3 regions of the Shewanella sp. BJSY2023SW007 genome follow, and region 2 is predicted to be linked to each of the others. Evidence: predicted binding sites of a transcription regulator. Region 2 holds the regulator's gene; each other region holds the start of a gene.

Region 1 (5,246 bases), on a different contig from region 2:
CATTAACCTTAAACCCTTGGTGATATTGCAGCAACAGGCTTAAGCCTGCCGTTGGCATGCCTGGCAACCGCAGTTTTTGTATGAAGCACGCAGATTACTCGTCTCAGAGAGCCTACTTCCAAAAATCCGTCGTTATTTATCAGAGACTGACCCCTGCAACGAGCTTCCTTGCAGCTCAGAAAGTGGTTTGGATGTTCTGTCTATTTAGATGGCCAAATTCACTATGCCACTACAGTTTTGGGCTTTAAAGCCAAGATGACCACATCACCAACTCAACGTTTTCCCAAAAGAAAACTATCAGAGAACAAAATCATTAAATTGACGCGCCTGGATCGGCAGTGGATGGGTTCTAAAAGAAGCTTGAGACTTGTGCAATCAGGCACAAGAAGAAAATGCTGGTCTCCCCACAGGGACTCGAACCCCGATCGGTCGCTTAGGAGGCGACTGCTCTATCCTGTTGAGCTATAGGGAGACGCCAGTGATTATACTGGTTTTCACCCGGATGAAAAGGCTTTAGATTTAATTGCTTAAATCTTAATCGCGATGTCATTCACCTGAATGTTGAGGGCGGCATTTTCACCGCTGAGCACTGCTATGGCACTTTCCTCTGTGACTTGATCTATGGTGATTTTCGCCCGGGTTTCTCCGGCCACGGCACGCATCTGGTTCATGCGGTCGGGTAGGTTTTGTTGCAGCACGATTTGGAACTGATCGCCAACGCGGATGCCGTTGCGTCGCCCCAAGTTGAGTATCACTCTATCTTGTTGGCGCACGACTATCTGTGCCAGCAGAGGTCTGCATGCCAGCGCCATATCGATATCTTTACTGGCATTGGCCAGCACCTTGTCTATGGCCTGCCCGTAACTGGCACGCCAGAATCTGTCGCTGTTGGGAGGGACGGATTCATTTTTGGCAAACTCCCAGGGTGCAGAAATGCTGTAGTTCTGATACCAGATCTGCTCGCCGCTGATCCCATGATAGAGGCTGAGCTGTAACTGAAACAGTCGCTGAGGCTCGTTGTCCCACAGGCCCATAAAGCCGGACTCGGCCGGTTCGGTGGAGATATCTATGATTTGCGGCAGCAACAGATACTGGCTGTCGGTAATTTCACTTATCCAGGTTGGCAGGCGGTAACCACGGATATTGATAAGCTCCTCTTTGATATCCAGCCGCTCGTTGGCGTGCAGGTGGGCAAAGCTGATGGAGGATTGTTTATCCAGCGTTGCCGCTATCCGTTCGGACAGGCTTCGCTGGAAGTTTTCCAACTGACCATAACGCAGTTGGCTTCTGTCCTTAATACTGGCCTGTGGCACCAGGATAGCGGCCTTGATGGCTGAGCTTTGGCACTTGTTATCCGGGCCATCGAGAATATCGAGCCGCATAACCACCTTGAGCTTGTCTCCCTGGCGCATTTCGCTGACCAGTTCGACACTGCTTATCTGCGCCTGACTGGAAAGGCTGAAATCGTTTTGGGTCAAGCGCCCCTGGCTGACACTCTGGGTAGACTGAAAACTGCCGCCACGGGAGAGCAGAGCCATGTTGATGGCGTTATCCATTGCCGCTTCCCGTGCCTGGGTCAGATTGCCATTGATTATTTTGGCTTCACCTCGGGCCTCGGTCCACTCTGCCATGGCGTTGAGGCTGATACTCAGCAACGGCAGCAAGAGCAAGGGGGGCAATCTCATAAGGCGGTTCCTCAAAATAGGAGTCAGGGTGACGGAATTTTGCCACCACTTAAACTGGTATCGCTTGCTATTCAAATTTTATGCCAGCGCCATCCATTCACAGCTGATGTAGCGCAGTTTGCGACCATAACTAAAGAGCGGCAAGAGTTTGCCGATAAGGGAACAGAGAATATAAGTTCCCATTGCCCGCCAGTGGGTAAATTGAAGGGGCAAATGAAGGTGTGGGTAATGAAAAGGCGTAGATAAGCCCCTTAAACATCTTCGTAAAAGCCTGTAATAAGCTGCCAGGCAACTGGGTTTGTTCGCCGGTGTCATCTGTTTGCACTTGGTCTGCAGGCCTAAGGAAGGTGCGAATAAGTCCTCGTGGCACTCTGGCTTGCACAGCAATTGGCGTTCAAGGCATCTGACTGAAGGCATGCCGGGGCCTGTCGAAGTCGGATAACGCAGAGAGCCGGTTGCTGTGAAAGCCCCAAAGGGCGTGGCTTACAAACCTGTCTGCTATGTTGTGCTTCTTGCAAAGGACTAGGGCCATTTGCTGCGAACCACGCCTTGCATCCAAGCCCGTAAGCCGACGCAGAGCACACATGGGACTTGCTTGCACCTTCCCTAACTTAGGTTGGTATTTTATTTGCATAGCTTTACCCCAGTGAAAGGAACTTGGCGCTAATCGAGTTAGCCGTGGTGCGAAATGACAACCTCGGAGAAAGTGCGGCATAAGTCAGATCGGCCAAGGTTCACGCCAGGTCCATGAGTCGCCAGGTTCCTCAATAAAGCAAGTGCCCGCTAGGGTACCAGAGAGACGGATATTATGTATAAAGCCCTGTGTATATTGCCTTTACTCTTGCTGCCTGCTTGCAGTACGACAGCACAGCAACCGCAGGCTGAGTTCAAGCCCCAACAAGCACCAGTCAATCTATTGGCGCATCAGTTGGTGGATGAATTGGTAACCCATAACGATGCTCTTAAACCGACTCAGCCGCTATTGGTGATGACGCCTGCGATGGTGGAAGATATGCAAGGCAGTAATGCACTGGCCTCACAACTACAGCAGAGCTTAATGACGGCTTTTCATCAGCGCGGCTTTAACCTGGTGGATTTGAACCTGGCCGAAGCGGTGCGGGTAACGCCACAGGGGGATTTTATTCTTACCCGCGACTGGCAACAATTGCCGACGGATATTGCGGTGGATCATGTACTGGTCACCAGCATGAGCCAGGCTAAAGGTGAAATCTTGTTCAACAGTCGGATTGTCAACGTCAATAACAATCGGGTGCTTTCGACGGCCGGGGCGCGGGTGCTTGAGGCGCAACTACCGGGTTATCTGGCGCCATCCCATAGGGTGGTGTCAAAAGAAGGCTTGCTTTATCGCTATGAAAATCGCGGAGAAGACAAGAGCCGGATAGTGGGAGACAAGTAATGAAGTATTGGAACAACACACTGACATTGGTCACGCTGGCGCTCGCGTTAGTTCTGGGTGGCTGCGCCGATAAGGACAGATATGTGCAGTGGGAGACAGAGGCGCCAAGCAGTTTCCCCAAGTTGACGGCAATAGGCTATGCTCCGCTGGCCAGCCAACCGGGCAAGGAACAGTCGCAAAAGGTGCTGATGGCGATGCAAGCATCCAAGATTGCCGCTTATCGGGAATTGGCCGAACAAGTCTATGGTCAACGTTTGTCGGCCGACAGCAAGGTCAGTGACTGGATGCTGAAAGGCGATAATATCCAGGCCTCGGTTTCCGGGGTGATCCGCGGCGCCAAGGTGGTGCGCAGTTATCCGGCCGGAGATCATTATGTGACCGAACTGGAGCTGGATTTCGCCCGAGTGTGGGATCTGTATCAGCAGCAAAATCGCCCCCAGAGAGTGAAAGAGATCACTTATTTTTAGGGGAATGGGTATAAGTCCAAAGCAGCCTTGTTTGGCTGCTTTTTTTGTTTTTTTGTGGCTTAAGAATCTTTGCTGAATTGAGAGCAGGGTATACGTTCTGTTCTGGAGGACAGGAGCTTGGGGCGCACCAATAAGCCGAACTTACTGAATTAGCTTAAGCAATGGGACAGGAGCAGGGCTTTAAATCAAGCCTTGAGATCGTTGCCCAGGGTGGCGATGGTTGAAGTCTTGCCTTTGCCGTCATAAGTCAGGCTGGAGGCATTGCGGCTTACTTGCAGCGCCTGTGCCAGACGATTGATACTGGCCATGCTCAGCTCTATCAGGCCGGCATTTTCCTGATTGCGCAGTTGGCAAGTAGCCAATAGTTCGCGGGCTTCACTGACCTGTTCGGCCAATGGCGATTGACTGAGTTTGGCTTGTTCAGGATGAGAGGAGAGCGCCTCATCTACTGTCTTGACCTCATTGAGCAGATCGCTCTTGTTTTGGGCCAGTTGCAGCAGATTATCGGCATTGCGATCGAGCAGGGCGTTTTTTTCCTGCTCAATCAAGTTCAGCAGATGCTCGAGTTGAGTCATCTGCTTTGCTATCAGGCTGGTTATATCCGGGGTATCAGGCATCAGGATCCTTTATTGAGTGCGCTCAGTTCTGATTCAAATTGAGATATGTTGGCTGCCAGTTTTTCCGGGTCAACCTTGTATCTGCCTTCGGCGATTGCCAATTTGATTTCGCTGATCTTCTTTTGATCTATTTCCGGCAGGGAGGCCATTTTACTCTGAACTCCTTGCAGCTGCTGCGCTTGCTGCGACACCACAACCGAGTCGGTTTTCTGCGGAGCAGCCCCTTGCTGAGCTGTTTGATTGCTCTGAGCCGTGTTCTTGGGGAGTGAACCTGTATTCACCCTGGGTTGATTTTGCAGTTGTTTAATATCCATAGCCATCGCGGCTCCAGCCTTTTCTCTGATTACCTTGCTGTCTTATCGGCATAGCCAAGGAGAACTTTAGCATTTTTTACATTCGAACTTCCACTTCGCCCACATTGGTGACGGTAGCCTCCAACACTTTGTCTGAGCGAGTGTTTTTTACCCTAATCTGTTCTCCAAGGTTACCATCATGCAGGGCTTCACCAACAGTTTTTATTTGAAACTTCTCGTTACCTGCATAAATAGAGACTCTGTCGCCTTTGCAAACAAAACAGAGATTGGCGGCAAATAACGGATAGTCTTTGGCTATGCGCCGCTTGAGGCGGGTACCCGTCACTGTGGCAATATCCTCGAACTGCTGGCCGCGCAGACTGGTTTCATCTATGTAACGCAGCGCCAAATTTTCCGGCCCCAGCACAGTGCCCGGAGCCAGAGTTTGAGTGGCCACCACCACAGGATAACTGATATCTACCCGTACCGAGACATAGATTTGCCACGGGTAGCTTAGCTCGGGGCTGTTACAACCTATGCGCACAGTATTGTTGCGGCTTATCTCTCTGTCGCTGGCAAGTTCGGCCGTCAAAGGTGAATTGCATCTAGGGGGCGTGAGCCTGGAATCCAGTCGTTGCGGGGTGATGGTAATTTGTGCATCTGTGCCCGCCAGCACTTTTTTGGCCACTGCCTCTTTAGCCAGGCTTTCCATGGCCGATATACTGGGAACAAAGCTGCTCTCTGCCGCCATTGTTGCGATGGGCATT
Region 2 (5,246 bases):
CATCGTCCATCCCCGCCATACCCATCATGGAGTGTTCGGCGTCTTCTCGGATAACGTCCACCACATCATCAATGGTGATCCGCCCAAGCAGATGGCCTTCACTGTCGACCACTGGCGCCGAAACCCAGTCGTGACGCTCAAACAGCTGGGCCACTTCATTGTCCGGCATGGTGACGGGAATGCTCTCAAGCTCGGGATCCATTATGCTGCGGATCCCGGCGGTGGGGTTACAGGTCAGTAGGGTGGAGAGCTTAACGCCACCGAGCAAAATATCGCGCCTGTCCACCACATAGAGGGTATCAGTGGCTTCGGGCAGCTCGCCCCTTTGGCGCAGATAACGCAGCACCACATCGACGTTGACGTCCGGCCTCAGGGTCACGGTATCTGTATTCATCAGACTACCGGCGCTGTCTTCCGGATAGGAGAGCGCCTGTTCGACCCTGGCCCTGTCTTGGGCACTCATGGAGTGCAGTACCTGTTTGTAGAGTGTATCCGGCAGGCTTCGCAGCACGTAGGCCAGATCATCGGTATCCATACCCGCGGTCGCTCGTGCCAAACGCTCAGGACTCATCAGGCTGATCAGCTGGTCTTTCATATCTTCACCCAGCTCTTCGAGGATCTCACCGCTCTGTTCCTGATCCACCAGTTGCCAGAGTACCTGACGGGTACGTGGCGGTGAAGATTCGAGAATAAAGGCGATATCCGAAGCCGTCATTCGCTGCAGCATGTCGCGCACATGCACGAACATACCACTGCCAAGAGCTTGGTTTAGTTGAGTAAGACGTTGTTCTGTCAGCTCTTGGTCGAGCGCTTCTATTGGCATGCAGTTCCCCCTGTGATGCAAAGCGAGGATATGTTACCTCAAGACAGGGGAGTTATAGAAACAAAGAGTGCAGCGCTAAGGCTTTAGCTGGCTTCGTCGAAACGGGCGTTGATCAGGGCGCAGATGGCATCCATCGCCGGTTCGGCATCCGGGCCTTCGGCAATAAGGCGTATGGTTTTGCCTTGACCGGTTTCCAGCATCAAGAGCCCAAGCACGCTGGCGGCCGAGGCCTTTTTCTCGCCTTGGATCAGAGTGATATCGGCTTCGAACTCGCTGGCCAGCACCGCCAGCTTAGTGGCGGCGCGGGCATGCAGGCCCAGTTTATTGACTATGGTGACTTCCCGTTCAACCTTTGCCATTGCCCAGCTCTCTATGACGGGCCTGTACCTTGTGTTTGCTGTTGCCAAAACGCTTGGCCAGCTGGTCGGCGACATAGACAGATCTATGCTGGCCGCCGGTGCAGCCTATGGCTATGGTGAGGTAGCTGCGGTTGTTGCGCTCAAGGTGTGGTAGCCAGGTTTCCAGCAGATTTTCTATCTGCCAGATAAACTTGTTCACCAATGGCTGACGGATAAGGAATTCCTGCACCGGTTCATCCAGCCCGGTCAGCGGCCTGAGCGCCGGTTCCCAGTGGGGGTTGGGCAGAAAGCGCACATCAAACATGAAGTCGGCTTCCTGGGGCATGCCGTGCTTGAAGCCGAATGATTCGAAGTTGATCACCAACTCTTTGTCGACGCTGCCCAGCAGAATTTCTCGCACTTTGTCACTGAGTTCATAGATATTCAGTGCCGAAGTATCTATGTAGTGATCCACCAGTTTCGACATGGGCTCCAGCAGTTTACCTTCGTGCTTGATGGCATCCTGCAGCGAGACAGTGCTTTTGGATAGAGGGTGTAGTCTGCGGGTTTCGCTGTAGCGTTTTAGGAGTACTTTATCGGAGGCGTTGAGGAAGAAGCTGGTCAGTTGGGTGTTTTCCGGCAGCGCCGCCAACTGTTTTTCCAGCACCTTTTCCTGATCCGGCATGTTGCGCACATCTATGCTGATGGCGACCAGATCATTGCTGCCGCGGAGGTTTTCCAGCAGGCTGCCTATCATGGGCAGGGGCAGATTATCCACACAGTAGTAACCCAGGTCTTCGAGTACCCTGAGGGCAACGGATTTTCCGGAACCGGAGCGGCCTGAGACTATCGCGAGTTTCATCCTGTGATCACCTGATAGAGTTCTGTTTCATCGCGGGATTTACGCAACTGCTTGAGTATTGCCTTATCGCTGAGCTTTTCAGCCATGGCAGACAGGGTACTCAGATGTTGCTGGCATTGATCTGCGGGCACCAGAAGAGCGAATAGTATGTCCACCGGTTGGTTGTCTATGGCATCGAAGGCGATAGGCTCTTCGCATTTGACCAGCACGGCAATCGGCTCTGTGATATCAGGCAGCCGGCCATGCGGAATCGCAATACCATTACCTATACCTGTGCTCCCCATCTTTTCGCGGGCCAAAAGGCTTTCAAAAATCGCTTGAGAGGAAAGGGTGGGGTACTGGGCGCTGGCGAGATCGCTAATTAGCTCCAGTACCTTTTTCTTACTGCCCGGAGTGGCACAGGTAGTGCACTCCGGCCGCAGGATGGTACTCAGTTCCATCGTTAGTGTTTTGTCAGCTTTTCTTTGTGTTTAATGACCTGACGATCCAATTTATCAATCAGAACGTCGATGGCGGCATACATGTCGGCATGTTCAGAAGTTGCATAGACTTCGCCGCCTGTGAGGTTGATCTTGGCTTCGGCAATCTGTTGCAGTTTTTGTACATTGAGCACAACGTGCACATTATTGATCTGTTCGAAATGGCGTTCAAGTTTCGAAAACTTACTTTCCACATAGTCACGCAGTGAGTCGGTGATCTCGATATGATGTCCTGTCAGGTTGATTTGCATAGAAAGATTCCTCCAATTTCCAACTGTGGATTTATAAACTCTTACGCTGGTTCGACGGTGGTATCATCATAGCCTCGCGATACTTGGCTATGGTGCGTCTTGCAACGTTGATTCCCTGTTCTGCCAGAAGTTGTGCCATTTTGCTGTCGCTCAAAGGTTTCTTCTGGTTTTCCGCCGCCACGAGCTTCTTGATAAAAGCCCTGATCGCCGTGGAAGAGCATTCTCCGCCATCTTCGGTACCGACATGGCTGGAGAAGAAGTACTTCAATTCAAATATTCCCCTGGGGGTATGCATATACTTTTGAGTGGTGACCCTGGAGATGGTCGATTCATGCATCTCGACCGCCTCGGCGATATCGTTGAGTACCATGGGTTTCATGGCCTCTTCACCATATTCGAAAAATCCCTGCTGGAACTGCACTATGCAGTTGGCCACCTTGAGCAGGGTGTCGTTGCGGCTCTCCAGGCTCTTGATAAACCATTTGGCTTCCTGAAGATGACCACGAATAAACTGGCTGTCTGATTGACTGCGGGCGCTGCGGGCCATGGCAGCATACTGTTGGTTGATCCCGAGTTTGGGCATACAGTCCGGATTGAGCTCTACCACCCAGCGACCGTTCTTCTTCCAGACGCTGACATCCGGGATCACATATTCCTCGTCCATCGGCTGCACCAGCAAACCGGGGCGGGGATTGAGGCTCTGAATAAGGTTGATGGCGTCACGCAGTTGATCTTCCTTGAGCTTGGTCTTGCGCATCAGGGTGCGAAAGTCGCGGGTAGCGATGAGATCCAGATGCTCGTCGATCAACAAGCGGGCATCGGCCAGATGCGGGGTGTCGGCGTTGAACTGTTGCAACTGGATCAGCAGACATTCGCGCAGATCTCTGGAGGCGATGCCGACAGGGTCGAAGTGCTGGATCCGCTTGAGTACCGCTTCGACTTCATCGAGCTCAATCTCAGGGTTACCCATGGCTTCGAGGATCTCCTCTGTGCTCTGGGTCAGATAGCCCTGCTCGTCGATGGCATCTATGATGGCGGTGGCAATAGCGTCGTCGGTATCGGAAAACGGGGTCAGGTTCTTCTGCCATTCCAGGTGTTCATAGAGACCTTCGCTGGTTTCCCCCTGAAAGGGCATATCATCTTCACGGCCCATGGCTGGCCCTGAGGCGCTGGCGGCGGTAAAGACTTCATCCCAGGTGGTATCCATAGGCAATTCATCCGGCATAGACTCATTGTTCAATGCCTCTGAGGTTTCTACTGTGGAACCATCTTCCTGCTTGGCGCTCAGTTCGCCGGCGTCGTTTTCCTTGTGATTGTCGTCAATCTGTTCCTCCTGGCTGTCCTCGGCCATCTCCAACAGAGGGTTGGCTTCCAAGGCTTCCTGGATTTCCTGCTGCAGCTCAAGGGACGACAGTTGCAGTAGGCGAATGGCCTGCTGCAACTGAGGTGTCATGGTCAACTGTTGACCTAGTTTGAGCTGGAGTGACGCTTTCATTATACCGCTAATCCCTACTCGTTATTTTTCAAGGAAAAAATTCAATAATAACAAACTATAATACCCGGAATTGCCGCCGGATGACATGATCCTAACTATAGCCTGAATTGTTCGCCTAAGTACACAGCACGCACTTGCTGGTTGTCCAAGATTTCAGCGGGTGTGCCCTCGGCGATCAACTGCCCATGGCTGACAATGTAGGCTCGCTCACAAACGTCGAGCGTTTCGCGAACATTGTGGTCTGTGATCAGCACCCCCAAACCGCGGGACTTAAGCTGTTCGATGATTTTCTTGATATCGATAACTGAGATGGGATCCACACCGGCGAACGGCTCATCCAGCAGAATGAACTGTGGATTGGCGGCCAATGCCCGGGCGATTTCCACCCGGCGGCGTTCACCGCCGGAGAGGGACATCCCCAGGCTGTCACGTATGTGGGTAATGTGGAATTCTTCCAGCAGCTGTTCGAGTTGTTCCTCGCGCTCGTCGCTGTTGAGTTCTTTGCGGGTTTGCAGCACGGCCATGATGTTGTCATGCACCGACAGCTTGCGGAAAATACTGGCTTCCTGTGGCAGATAGCCTATGCCTTTACGGGCACGCAGGTGCATGGGATCCAAGGTCAACTCGTCGTCGTCAATGAAGATACGACCCTTGTCACTTTGTACCAGCCCAACCACCATATAGAAGGTGGTGGTCTTGCCAGCTCCGTTGGGGCCCAGCAGCCCGACGATTTGGCCGGTGTTGACCGATAGGCTGACGTCTTTGACTACGTTGCGCTTCTTGTAACTCTTTGCCAGGTTTTGTGCCGTCAGGGTGCTGGTCATTGCGGTTCCTGCTGCTGTTCTTTCTTGTTGAGATCCTGATAGTTTTCCGGCTGGATAACAGTGGTTACCCTGTCTTGGCCTTTGCCGCTGCTTTCCGCTTCAAGCTGTTGCTTGTTGATGTCGTAGACTATCTTCTCGGCGGTCACTTCGCTGCCGTCCTGTTCCACTTTGGCC
Region 3 (5,246 bases), on a different contig from region 2:
TAAGCTGCGTTTGGGACGTCCTTTTGCCGAGCGCGCCATGGAGACCTTGGGTACACCATTTGATAAGGCTTCCCGCAAAGACAAGCAATCCATGGTTTGTGGTCAGTGCCACGTAGAATACTACTTTGAGAAAGTGGAAGGCCGTAAGGGTTTTGTTAAGTCCCCATGGGATCAAGGCACTACAGTAGAATCCATGGAAGCTTACTACGATGCCATCGAATTTGCCGACTGGACTCATGCTTTGTCCAAGACTCCTATGCTGAAGGCACAGCACCCAGGTTATGAAACTTGGCAGCTGGGGGTTCATGGTAAGAACAACGTGACCTGTGTTGACTGTCACATGCCAAAAGTGACCAACGACAAGGGGCGTAAGTTCACCGATCACAAAGTGGGTAATCCTTTCGACCGCTTCGAAGAAACCTGTGCTCAATGCCACACTCAGAGCAAAGAGTTTATGGAGAATCTGACTGCTGAGCGTAAAGTTAAGGTTAATGAGCTGAAGCTGAAGGCTGAAGATCAAATCGTCAAGGCTCACTTTGAAGCCGCTGCCGCCTGGAAAGCCGGTGCGACTGAAGTCGAGATGAAGCCAATTCTGACTGATATCCGTCATGCTCAATGGCGCTGGGATTATGCTATCGCCTCTCACGGTGTCGCGGCTCACGCTCCTGATGAAGCGCTGCGGGTACTGGGTACTGCGGTTGACAAGGCTGCCAACGCCCGGGTGAAACTGGCACAGTTGCTGGCCAAGAAAGGTATCACAGAGCCAGTTGCGCTGCCGGATATCTCCACCAAGGCCAAGGCTCAGGCTGCTCTGGGTATGGACATGAAGAAGATGGTTGCCGATAAGGAAGAGTTCAAGAAAAATGTTCTGCCCAAGTGGGATGCTGAAGCCAAGAAGCGTGAAGCGACCTACAACTAACAGTCGTTAACATAACGAAATGAAAAATCCCCGCATCGCGGGGATTTTTTATCTCGCAAGTTATCAATGGTATCCAGCGAGTATTGGTTGACCTATTTGATCAGCTTAAGCAGAGCCTTGAAGCGTTCACCTTCTGCCTGATGTTGCAGTTCAAACAGTAAAGATTCACTGTTATTGAGCCTGGCTCCCTGCTGCTTCATCATCTCAATTCCCAAGAGTTTGTTGCTTTCACTGCGGGAGCTGACAGCATCGGCTATCAAGTGCACATCGAAACCCTGCTCAATAAGATCACCACAGGTTTGATAGACACAGACATGGGTCTCTATCCCGGCCAGCAGTACCTGTTTGCGGCCCGTGCTCAGCAGTGCCTCACGGAACGCCGGGCATTGCCAGCCACTGAAGTGATGCTTGGCAATCGGCGAAGTGGTCTTGGATAACAGAGCGGCCAGCGACTCTGTCGTGGGGCCGAGCTTCTGCGGCAACTGTTCCAGCCAGAGCACCGGGATATCAAACAAGGCCGTGCCTTCTATCAGCATGGCCAGTTGCTGATGCAGCTGTTCACTCTTGTCCATTATCTGCGCCAGTTTACCCTGAACATCCACTATGACCAGCACGCATTCTTCCGCTTTTAACATTTTGTTCTCCTTCTGGTTGGTCTTAGGACAGGTGTAAACGAGTCCTTCTTTCGCTTCAGTTAACGTCAGGACATTCAGTTAACGTCAGTACAGGGCTTAAGCCAATAGGTCTTAGGTCGTAGATGATTGCGCTTTTTTTGTGCGCCCAAGCCTTACTTGCACCTAATTGGTGCATATCTGCAGCTCTTAACCTGGTCCGTAAAAGCTAACTCTTTATAAAACAAAAAATTAACATTCTGGCCTGATGTTTGAATTGCTTTTGGCATAACACCAATACAGCAAGGCGATTCTGGAGGTCTGGATGAAATTAGTCAGCGCAATCATTAAGCCGTTCAAGCTCGATGATGTCCGCGAAGCGATTGCGGGCATAGGCATTGAGGGGATGACGGTCACCGAAGTCAAAGGTTTTGGCCGACAAAAGGGGCATACAGAGCTCTATCGGGGAGCCGAGTATCAGGTGGACTTTCTGCCCAAGGTTAAGCTCGAGATAGCCACCAAGGCGGAGAATCTTGAGCACCTGCTGGAGGTCATCACCAACGCCGCCCATACCGGCAAGATAGGTGACGGCAAGATCTTTGTGACAGATCTGGAACAGGTTATCCGTATTCGTACGGGCGAAACAGATACAGAAGCGCTGTAAGGGGGAGAAGATGGAAGAACTGAGCAAATTGGGTACTACGGTCACAGAGCTGCGTTTTGCGCTGGACACCTTTTACTTTCTGATCTCCGGCGCGCTGGTGATGTGGATGGCGGCGGGTTTCGCCATGCTGGAGGCTGGGTTGGTGCGTTCCAAAAACACCACAGAGATACTGACCAAAAACATCTGTCTCTATTCAATCGCCTGTATCACCTACCTGATTGTGGGTTACAACATCATGTATGTGGACAATGGCGAGGGCGGCTGGCTGCCGAGCATCAGCACCTTGATAGGCTCTCAAGCTGCCGACGCCGACCATGCGCTGGAGTCTGATTTCTTCTTCCAGGTGGTATTTGTGGCTACAGCCATGTCGATTGTTTCCGGCGCCGTGGCCGAGCGCATGCGCCTGTGGGCTTTCCTGGCATTCAGCCTGGTAATGACGGCAGTCATCTATCCGGTGGAAGGTTACTGGACCTGGGGTGGTGGTTTCCTTTCCGAAGCCGGCTTTGTCGACTTTGCCGGTAGCGGCATAGTGCATATGGCCGGTGCGGCCGCGGCCTTGGCCGGTGTCTTGCTGCTGGGGGCCCGTAAAGGTAAATATGGCGCCAATGGCCAGGTTAACCCTATCCCGGGATCCAACTTGCCGCTGGCAACTCTGGGGACTTTTATCCTCTGGATGGGCTGGTTTGGTTTCAACGGTGGTTCTCAGTTACTGGTCTCTGATGCCGAAAATGCCAGTGCCGTGGCCAAAGTCTTCGTCAACACCAATTCGGCGGCGGCCTTCGGCGCAGTATCTGCATTGATCGTCTGTAAGATGGTGTGGGGCAAGGCCGACTTGACCATGATACTCAATGGTACTTTGGCTGGTTTGGTGGCTATCACGGCCGATCCATTGTCGCCCTCGCTGCCTATGGCGGGTGTGATAGGCCTGGTAGCCGGCGGTTTGGTGGTGTTCTCCATTGTGGGCTTTGACCGAATCAAGGTAGACGACCCTGTCGGGGCTATCTCGGTGCACGGGGTCGCCGGTTTCTTCGGTTTGATGATGGTGCCTCTGTCCAATGCCGATGCCAGTGTGACAGGGCAGCTGTTTGGCGCTGCGGTGATCTCTGCCTGGGTGTTCCTGGCGTCATTGCTGGTGTGGGGCGCCTTGAAAGTGACCATGGGGATCCGGGTGACCGAAGAGGAAGAGTACAACGGTATGGACGCATCGGACTGTGGTATCGATGCCTATCCTGAGTTTGTGACTGTCAAGAACGCCAATTGAGAGGCCAAGAACGCCAATTGATAAGCCAAGAACACCAGCTGATAAGTCATGAGTGTTCTTGAGAGATCAAGCAAGCTTCCTTAATCTTTAAGCCATCTCTTGTGAGATGGCTTTGGGGTTATCTGCCTTGGCGGGAGTCGGCCAGGAAAAGCGCATTTTGGGGCTATGGCGCTTGATGACAGACGCTCTTGGGGGCAGACTGAAAGCAGAAACAGCCTGGAGCCTAAGGGGATGGCGATGAAGACTCTCAGTGTAATGAAGCTGACCGGTACTTTTTTCGGCGCTTTGTTAATTACCTTGCTGTGGCTTGGCAATGCCGAGGCAGGTCAAGTGGTGGTTCGTGATGCCAGTGAGCCCTTCGATGCCTTTGCCGTCAGGGATGAATTACTGCGTCAGCATGAGTGGCAGGAACTACTGCGCTCGCAGCAACAACTGGAGATCCTCCGCAGCCTGCCTGCCATATGTGTTCCTTACATGCGCCCCTATCGCTACTTTTCCTGCGATGGCCATTTTTATCGCCCCTATCTTTACCGGCAACAGCAGCTCTATATAGGGATCCCCAAGCCGGGTTCCGACGTTATCGCTCCCGGAAATGAAGGCTTGAACTAGGGGATATTCACATTTTGTCACCCTTTGGCGCGGCAGGAGTGGCCAGTCTGACTTAAGCTTTCAGTAAAGAAGCCTTAACTCAGGAGGCCTTATGTTCTCAGGCACTTTCTCAAGCGCTTTCTCCGGCTCTGTCACTCGTGCTCTCTTTGGCGCTCTATCCGCTACCATGTTGAGTCGCTTAATTGGTGCGGTTTTGCTGCTGCTATTTTGCGGTTGCAGCAGTACCCCGGTGCCAAGCAAGATGGCCCTTGGCAGCCTGTTTCAGGATAACCAATTCAAAGAGGTTGGGAATATCCCCGAGCCCGCCGAGTTATTCGCTTTGCCTCCCGAGGCGGTGCAGTTGCTCAGAGGTGCCTATAGCCGCGGTGCACTCATGTCCAATCAGGAGTTGGCCCACGAGTGGTTGGCTGACTATATCCATGCCGACAAGGGCGGCTTTCGCTATCAGGACAACTATACCCGCACCGCCGCCGAAACCTTTCACGACAGGGCCGGAAACTGCATGTCACTGGTGATCCTGACGGCGGCCATGGCGCAACAACTGGGGATAGAGGTTGAATTTCGTGATGTGGAAGTGCCCCCGGTCTGGGATCGTCAAGGCGCCTTTTATCTGGTCAATGGTCATATCAACCTCAAGCTATACCCGCCCAAGAATAATCATGTCTTCCATGTCACCGAGCGTTCCATCCTGGTGGATTTCCTGCCCGAGCGTGCTGTGCGCAGCTATAAGGTCAATAAGATCAGCCAAGGTACTGTGGTCGCCATGTATTACAACAATGCGGCGGCCGAGGCATTGATCAATGAGAATTGGGATCTCGCATACGGCTTGTTGAAAAAGAGCTTGCAACAGCAGAGTCTGTTTATTCCGGCGCTCAACAGCCTGGCGGTGCTCTATCGCGCCAGGGGCATGGAACAGATGGCCGAGCGGGTCTACCGCTATGCGTTGATGCTTGAGCCGGAAAACATGACTACCCTCTATAACCTGGCGGTCATGCTAAGCAGCCAGGACAGACTGGATGAATGGGCTGAAGTGCACAAGGTACTGGAGCTTGCCCGGATCCGTAATCCTTATTATTACTATGATATGGCGCAACAAGCCTACATGGATAGCCAATATGACGAGGCGCTGAGTTGGTATCGAAGAGCGATTGAGAAGGCGGATTATCGTCACGAGTTTTACTT

Evidence for each region. The regulator sigma-54, encoded in region 2, starts transcription at its own class of promoters, with help from an activator protein. The targets are predictions, from matches to a motif close to GTTGGCACGNNNNTNGNNT.
Region 1: a site for sigma-54 is predicted at 1,755-1,773, ahead of ACMHXE_RS14545 (flagellar assembly protein FlgT). Genes of this name have one in related genera too.
Region 3: a site for sigma-54 is predicted at 1,790-1,808, ahead of glnK (P-II family nitrogen regulator). Genes of this name have one in related genera too.

What each region holds. Positions count from the first base shown of each region.
Region 1 covers NZ_JBKORL010000086.1:14,304-19,549, reverse strand. Annotated here, with positions in the region: tRNA gene ACMHXE_RS14550 (tRNA-Arg) at 397-472, opposite strand; gene ACMHXE_RS14545 (flagellar assembly protein FlgT) at 528-1,685, opposite strand; gene ACMHXE_RS14540 (FlgO family outer membrane protein) at 2,494-3,102, shown strand; gene ACMHXE_RS14535 (LPP20 family lipoprotein) at 3,102-3,569, shown strand; gene ACMHXE_RS14530 (flagella synthesis protein FlgN) at 3,755-4,186, opposite strand; gene flgM (flagellar biosynthesis anti-sigma factor FlgM) at 4,186-4,506, opposite strand; gene flgA (flagellar basal body P-ring formation chaperone FlgA) at 4,577-5,246, opposite strand, start outside.
Region 2 covers NZ_JBKORL010000105.1:12,464-17,709, forward strand. Annotated here, with positions in the region: gene mgtE (magnesium transporter) at 1-823, opposite strand, end outside; gene ACMHXE_RS18830 (HPr family phosphocarrier protein) at 907-1,182, opposite strand; gene rapZ (RNase adapter RapZ) at 1,169-2,023, opposite strand; gene ptsN (PTS IIA-like nitrogen regulatory protein PtsN) at 2,020-2,463, opposite strand; gene hpf (ribosome hibernation promoting factor) at 2,466-2,753, opposite strand; gene ACMHXE_RS18850 (RNA polymerase factor sigma-54) at 2,785-4,248, opposite strand; gene lptB (LPS export ABC transporter ATP-binding protein) at 4,344-5,072, opposite strand; gene lptA (lipopolysaccharide transport periplasmic protein LptA) at 5,069-5,246, opposite strand, start outside.
Region 3 covers NZ_JBKORL010000024.1:13,362-18,607, reverse strand. Annotated here, with positions in the region: gene nrfA (ammonia-forming nitrite reductase cytochrome c552 subunit) at 1-919, shown strand, start outside; gene ACMHXE_RS04435 (hydrolase) at 1,012-1,554, opposite strand; gene glnK (P-II family nitrogen regulator) at 1,856-2,194, shown strand; gene ACMHXE_RS04425 (ammonium transporter) at 2,205-3,455, shown strand; gene ACMHXE_RS04420 (hypothetical protein) at 3,693-4,064, shown strand; gene ACMHXE_RS04415 (hypothetical protein) at 4,231-5,246, shown strand, end outside.